One region of the Nocardia sp. NPDC006044 genome, then DNA from elsewhere that is predicted to be linked to it. Evidence: riboswitches for the same ligand, from Rfam matches in the RefSeq annotation. Region 1 holds a riboswitch; the other holds the start of a gene.
The links. Region 1 has a riboswitch for cobalamin ahead of ACFYO1_RS40310 (CbtB-domain containing protein). Riboswitches for the same ligand answer to the same signal wherever they lie in the genome.
Positions count from the first base shown of each region.

Region 1 (3,641 bases):
CGACGGCACCACCAGCCCGGAGGAGCTCATCGCGGCGGCGCACTCGTCCTGCTACGCGATGGCGCTCTCGGCGCAGATCGGCAACGCGGGCGGCACCCCGGAGAGCCTCGACGTGAGCGCCGACGTGACCCTCGGGCCGGATCCGGCCGGCGGCTTCCGGATCAGCGGAATCAAGCTGACCGTGCGCGGCAAGGTCTCCGGCATCGACGCCGACGCGTTCGCCGCCGCTGCCGAGGCCGCCAAGGCCGGGTGCCCGGTCAGCAAGGCCCTGGCCGGCGTCGACCACATCCAGCTGGACGCGGCCCTCGCGTAATCGCTTGGTTCCCCGCACATCCCCGGATGTGCGAGGAGCCATGTGATGATGCGAAATGTTCAGGCGCGGCGAAAGAATCGGCGCGCCGCCGGGTGATACATCGCCGGGACGGCGACCAGCACCGCGACCACGTGGATCGTGCGGAACCCGCCGATCACCACGGATTCGACGGTGAGACGCGCGAACAGGTCGCCGAACTTGTCCGCGGACAACAGTGCCGCCAGCGGTTCGATGATCAGCGAGAGCAGGCCGATCACGCCGATGCCGAAGGTCAGCAGGAGCCGCGCCCAGCGGGCGCCGTGCGTCATCCGGATCGCGACGACGAGCACGACCAGGTAGATCCCCAGCCGCACCGCGAGTCCGGTGGCCAGGCCGGCCATGTCGACCTCGTCGCGCTCCAGCAGCAGCGCGGCCTGTTCGACGGCCTCGGCCACGCCGGCCAGCAGCGCGACCACGAAGCCGACGAACGCGACGAGGACGGCGCGCGGTGGTTGCGCGGGTGCGCCCGAACGCAGCGGTGCGGGCCAAAGGGAAAGGACAGTGCCGGTCATGACACCGACACTGCCCCTCGTCTCGTGGATGCGGATCAGCCCGCGGTAGCGACCGACCCTCGTACCGGAGTATCACCGCGCGTGGCGAATTCGCTGAGCGCGGCGAAGCCGAGGGCCAGACAGGCCCACAGCGTGGCGGTCTCGCCGAGCGAGGCCGCCCGGAACTGCCACAGCAGCGTCGCCGGGAAGTCCGCCTTCACCTCGTTGACGCCGGGCAGCAGGACATAGCCCACGATGGTGACCAGAACGAACGCGGCCACCCCGCCGATCAGCCGCACGGTGCTCAGCTGACCGCGCAGCGCCTTGTAGACGTACACGCCGATACCGACGGCCGCCAGGCCGAGCAGCACCGCCGCCACCCAGAGCAGGGTGCGCTGATTGATCGTCTCCGGGTCACCCACCGCGGGCGGGTTCGCCGGGTACTTGAAGAACGGCACCGCCACGATCGCGGCCCAGCCACCCAGCCCGAGCGCGAGCGCGAGTTTCGGCCCGGACAGCGTGCTGTAGCGCCGGGCGACGTTCGCGACCGAGGCGAAGATCGCGCCGAGCGCGAGACCGGCCAGGCCGAGGGCGAGGAACTGTCCCGCCTTCTGCCCGGTGCGGCTCACCAGGGGTTCTTCCTCGTCGCCGTGCGAATGTCCGCCGCTCGCCTCCGCTTCCGCGCCGGGCGCGTGCTGCGCCGCCGCGGAATTGGCTTCCTCGATGGCGATCGCGGCGTTGATCTTCGATTCACCGACGAAGAAGCCGACCGACGCGGCCAGCAGGCCCGCGATGAGACCGGCCAGCAGACCGCGCAGCAGCAGGGTCTTCAGCGAACCGGTCAACGGGAACGCAGCGGGTGGATCCTGAGAAACGGCAGCCGACGAAGTCAGTGGCACGGAAGCCCCAGCAGGTGCCGTCCATCGTGCATCAGCTCGTGCAGGTACATCCCGCTGCGCGAGATGACGCCCTGATCGAAGCCGACCAGGTACAGCGTGAGCAGTGCGAGAAGAACGACGCCTACTGTGACGAGCACAGTGGCCAGAGTTTCGTTTGCCCGGCTCGGCGAATGCACGATAGCCATGCGGTCCTCCTAGGGATGCGCGTCCCGTCGAATGGGTGCGAAGATGCCGGTGTCTGGCTTTCCGGCACCCAGGGACCCGGTGCATGGAACACAGTGGCGCGACCGCTCCGGAATTTCACCGGATTACCGCATCACCCTCGCGTTTTGTCATTCGAACTGTGACACCTGGAGGCACCCGCCGTCAACACGACCAGCACGGTCGCGCCCCGGCGTCGGGCGAGTCGCCGGACGGTTCGGCCCGCCCGGCGTGGGTGGCCGGGTCAGCCCGCGGGCTTGGCCGCCACGTCCAGCACGACCTCGAACTCCAGCAGCGACGCACCGGTGGACACCGGCTTCTGCCGCTCGCCCGCGTGCGCTTCGCGCGCCGGGCCGTCCCGCCACGCGGCGAACGACTCTTCCGAATCCCACTGGGTGACAACGAAGTACCGGTTGTCCCCGGCGACCGGCCGGAGCAGCTGGAAACCGAGGAAACCCGGCGAGCCCTCCACCGCGTGCGCCCGGTGGGCGAACCGCTTCTCCAGCTCGGGGCCCGCGCCCTCGGGAACCTCGATCGCGTTGATCTTCACAACAGCCATGCGCTCGACAATACGACCCGCGCGCGAGTGCCCGGTATGGGCCGTATCGGGGGTTGTGCGCACCTGTCGGCGCGGCCCGGCAGAATCGGCGGAGTGTTGCATGACGAAGGCGGAGCGGGTGTGCCCATCCTGCTGTTGCACGGACTGATGGGCAGCGCCAGGACCTGGCACGACCAGCTGGACTGGCTGCGCGACTACGGCCACGTCTTCACCTTCGACGCGGCCGGGCACGGCAGGCCCGCCCCGGACGAGCTGACCACCGAGGCGTTCGTCGCCGATCTGGCCGCCGCGACCGCCGGCATCACCGAACCGATGGTGCTGATCGGGCATTCGATGGGCGCGCTGCACGGCTGGGTGTTCGCCGCGACGCACCCGGGCCGGGTGCGGGCGCTGGTGATCGAGGACATCGCCCCGGACTTCACCGGCCGGACGGCGACGGACTGGGCGGCGATGATCGAGGCGTGGCCGCAACCGTTCCCGGACGCGAACGCGGTGCTGAGATTCTTCGGGCCGGTCGCCGGGCGGTATTTCCTGAACTCGTTCGAGCATGGACCGGACGGCTACCGGCTGCATGGGTCGGTGACGACATTCCGCGACATCTCCGAGGAGTGGGGCAGTCGCGATTTCTGGCCGCAGTGGCACGCCATCCGGGTGCCCGCGCTGCTGCTCGAGGGCGAGCACACGATCACCCCGGCCGGCCAGATGCGGCAGATGGCCGAGACGCATCCCGATGCCGAGCACGTACTCGTCCCTGGCGCAGCGCATCTCGTGCACGACGACCAACCCGAGCAGTACCGCGCCGCCGTCGAGCGCTTCCTCGGCCGCGTACTCGCCGAGCCGCAGGCCTCTTGATCAGGGCCGGGTGATCAGGGAGCGGCGCAGCCTTCGCCCGCCAGGGCGAACAGGCCGTCGTTCGTCTGCTCGATCAGGCCGTCGACCAGCAGCGAGTCCAGCGCGCGGTCGCGCTGCCCGGGGTCGCGCGGCCAGGCCAGATCGAGTTGTACGCGCTCGACCGGACCCGTCGCACCCCGGAGCACGTCGAGCAGCCTGCCCCGCGCCTGCCGGTCGGTGCCCTCGTATTTCTGTGTGCGACGGACGATTTCGGCGACCGGACGCCCCGCCGTGACCCACGCGCAACT
Region 1 is NZ_JBIAID010000006.1:209,727-213,367, reverse strand. It holds gene ACFYO1_RS40325 (OsmC family peroxiredoxin) at 1-313, shown strand, start outside; gene ACFYO1_RS40320 (hypothetical protein) at 373-864, opposite strand; gene ACFYO1_RS40315 (CbtA family protein) at 900-1,688, opposite strand; gene ACFYO1_RS40310 (CbtB-domain containing protein) at 1,733-1,927, opposite strand; cobalamin riboswitch at 1,954-2,109, opposite strand; gene mhuD (mycobilin-forming heme oxygenase MhuD) at 2,188-2,502, opposite strand; gene ACFYO1_RS40300 (alpha/beta fold hydrolase) at 2,596-3,354, shown strand; gene ACFYO1_RS40295 (A/G-specific adenine glycosylase) at 3,369-3,641, opposite strand, start outside.

Region 2 (3,641 bases), on a different contig from region 1:
TGATCTCCGCGGCGGCCGGCGCGGTGGGCAGTGTCGCCGGGCAGATCGCAAAGGCGTTGGGCGCCACGGTGATCGGCATCGCGGGTGGTCCGGAGAAGTGCCGGATGCTGACCGAGGAGTTCGGTTTCGACCTGGCGATCGATTACCGCAGCGAGAATGTGCTGCGGCGGCTGCGCGAACTCGCGCCCGGCGGTGTCGATGTCTTCTTCGACAATGTCGGCGGGGAGATACTCGATGCCGCGCTGGCCAACCTGCGCCGGGGCGCCCGGATCGTCATCAGCGGCGCGATCGCGTCGTACAACGCGGCCAAGCCACCGCCGGGACCGTCCCGCTACATGTCGTTGCTGGTGTTCCGGGCGTCCATGACGGGGTTCGTCGTGTTCGACTACGCGGACCGCTACGGAGAAGCCATCGCGCAGATCTCGAAATGGCTGGCCGAGGGCAAGATCAAGCCGCGCGAGCATGTCGTCGAGGGCGGAGTCGAGCGATTCGGCACGACCCTCGAGATGCTGTTCACCGGTGCGAACACCGGCAAGTTGTTGCTGGCTGTCTGAACACGTATGCCGGCCCCGTTCGATCACCCACGCGAGCAACCCACGCGGGTGATCGAACATCAGCGGCGACTCGACCGAGCGAGGCCACCGCCCGGCCGCGGCATCAGGCGCTGAGCGGCGCGGCGGTGACCTCGTAACCGAGGTTGGTGAGCACCTCGGTGGTCGCCTTGGCGAAATTGAGCGTGATGAAATGCAGGCACGGCGCCCCCTCGTCGATGAGGCGCTGGGCCATCTCGGTGGCGATCTCGATGCCGGCCGCACGCACTGCGGCGCGGTTCTCCTCGGCGCCGGTGCCCGCCGCGGCGCGCAGCCGCCGCATGATCGACTCGGGCAAGGCGCGGCCGCTGAGTTCCTCGGCGCGCGCGATGGTGCGCAGGGAGGTGATGGGCATCAGTTCCGGGATGATCGGTTTCGCGCCTTGCTCGGCGTCGGCGGCGGCGACGCGATCGCGAAGGCGCAGATAGTGATCCACCTCGAAGAACATCTGGGTGATCGAATAGTCCGCTCCGGCACGGAGTTTCGCGGCCAGGAACTGCGCATCGGTGGGCAGGTCGGGGGACTGATGGTGCCCCTGCGGGAACGACGCGACGCCGACGTTGAAGTCGCCGAGATCCCGCACGATGCGCACCAATTCCTCGGCGTACTCGACCCCCTCGGGGTGCCTGTGCCATTCGCCGAGCGGATCGCCGGGCGGGTCACCGCGCAATACCAGAATGTTGCGGATGCCGCAGTCGGCGTAGGAGCCGACCAGCGCGCGCAACTCGGCGATGCTGTGCCCGACCGCCGTCAGGTGCGCGACCGGCAGCAACGTGGTCTGCTGAGCTAGCTGTCCGGTGATCCGGGCGGTGCGGTCCTTGGTCGAACCACCCGCGCCGTAGGTCATCGAGACGAACGCCGGATGCATGCGCTCGAACTCCCGCACCGTGCGCCAGAGCCGAGCCTCGCCGGCGGTGTCGCGCGGCGGATTGAACTCCACCGAGAACGGCACCCGCGCCCCCGAATGGATGCGCAGGCTGTCGACGACCGACGGGACGCCGGAGACTGCCGGTGTGAGGTGAGTAGGGAGCCCGTGATTCGAACGGTCACGTCCGGGGATGGAATGCATGGATGAACTCCAGGTCAGCGGCCAGTGGCCGCCGCCGATAACGAGTCGACACCGAGGAGCCCCATGAAGCATCGATCCCGTGCCCGGGTCTGCTCGGCGTCGCGCTCGATCCACGAGGCGACGACCGCCGGATACGGTGTACCCGGCACAATCGGCAGGTCTGCGGGCTCATGGGCACCGACCCGAGCTCGGGTGCGGTCCCGGAGTTTCACCGAGTTCCTCTCACCGGCCACACGCTGACGCGCGAGACCGATTCGACGCCATCGCGCGGATCAGGGGCTCCTCGACTCCGCCTCCGGCGAACCAGTTGCACTCGCGAATATAGCGAAGTCCTCTGGGATCACCAAGGATGAGGGGTCGTCGCGGCGCGGTGACGCGCCGCGGAATCAAACCGCGGGTCGGTTTGCGGAGCGCAGGATATCATCTAACCGACGCGGTGTGGTGCGAGACGGAAATGGGCGCGATACCGCTGCTAGTCGTCGAGAAGCGGGGTAGAGGTCATGGTCGCGGAACCGGTCCGGATCACCGGGATCGACGCGCGGGTCGCCGAGCGCGGTCCGACCGCGCTGCGGATCGCAATCGGTGGTCAACTGCGCAAGCTGCGCGAAGCCAAAGGCATCACGCCGGTCGCGGCCGGCAATCACATCCGTGGTTCGCACGCCAAGATCAGCAGGCTCGAACTCGGCCGGACCGGTTACAAGGATCGCGATATCCGGGATCTGCTGACGCTCTACGGCGTCACCGATCCGGACGAGCGCGAGATGTTCCTGGACTTGGCGCGCAAGGCGAATCAGCCCGGCTGGTGGCACCGCTACAGCGATCTGCTGCCACCCTGGTTCGAGACCTATCTCGGCCTCGAGGGCGCCGCCCAGTCGATCAGAACCTTTGAGGGACAACTGGTTCCGGGTCTGCTGCAAACCGAGGACTACACCCACGCGGTGATCGAGGTCAGTCAGCAGAACGCCGAGGCGGCGCGCCGGGTGGAGCTGCGCGCGAAGCGCCAGGAGATCCTCGACCTGCCGGACGGGCCTAGATTGTGGGCGGTGCTGGACGAGGCCGTGCTGCACCGGCCGATCGGCGGCCGGAAGGTACTGCGCGAGCAGATCGAGCACCTGGTAAAGGTCTCGCACAAGCAAGGAGTGACAATCCAGGTGCTGCCCTTCTCCGCAGGCGTCCACGCGGCCGCGGGCAGCTCGTTCACCCTGCTCCGCTTCGCCGAACAGGAACTCCCCGACATCGTCTACCTCGAGCAACTGACCAGTGCCTTCTACCTGGACCGCAGCGACGACCTCGAGGTCTACCGCGACGTGATGGATCAGGTTGCGGTGCAAGCCGAAACACCGGAACGATCACGCGCCCTGATGATCGCGGCAGCCGCGCGACTCTGAGCGGCCGCCCCGGATCTCGCCCGGTTCCGTAGGCGGTCAAACCGTCTGCCGAATCACTGATCGCCGACGTCAGGTCGATACGCCGATCAGGGAGCGTCGCCGAGTTCGCCGGACGTACTCGCGCCCTTGTCATGCGTTTGGGGGAGTGTGCGCCGGGGGTGCTTGTGTCAGCATTGTTTTGGCACAGGCAACTTCGAGGGGGGCACGTGCGGAACCGTTCTGGCCCAGTTGTATTGGGCGTGGTGGTGCTGGGGGCGTCGGTGTGGGCGGCGTGCGGCAGTGAATCGGCTGATCAGGACAGATCGTCTACACCGCGGGCGCCCTCGACGTCATCGGTCGTCGTTGCGTCCGACCAAGCGTCGGTGACGCCGTCGCCCGGGGTGTCGCCGCTGACACCGGCGACGACGAAACAGAAGTTGATCATTTCGACGCCGCCACTGGTGACATCGTCGAATCCGGTTGTCGTCTCGACGGAGCCGGTGACACCGACGTCGCCGAGACCGATACCGATACCCGGGGTCGTGTCCACCGATCCTCCGCTGCCCACCACGGACCCTTCGGCAGCGCCCCGTCCTTTGGCGCCGTCGAGTGAGA
Region 2 is NZ_JBIAID010000001.1:2,593,902-2,597,542, forward strand. It holds gene ACFYO1_RS12170 (NADP-dependent oxidoreductase) at 1-554, shown strand, start outside; gene ACFYO1_RS12175 (methylenetetrahydrofolate reductase) at 658-1,659, opposite strand; cobalamin riboswitch at 1,795-1,928, opposite strand; gene ACFYO1_RS12180 (helix-turn-helix domain-containing protein) at 2,160-3,047, shown strand; gene ACFYO1_RS12185 (hypothetical protein) at 3,340-3,576, opposite strand.
Region 2: linked by a shared signal. The riboswitch ahead of ACFYO1_RS12175 (methylenetetrahydrofolate reductase) and the one ahead of ACFYO1_RS40310 (CbtB-domain containing protein) in region 1 are both predicted to bind cobalamin.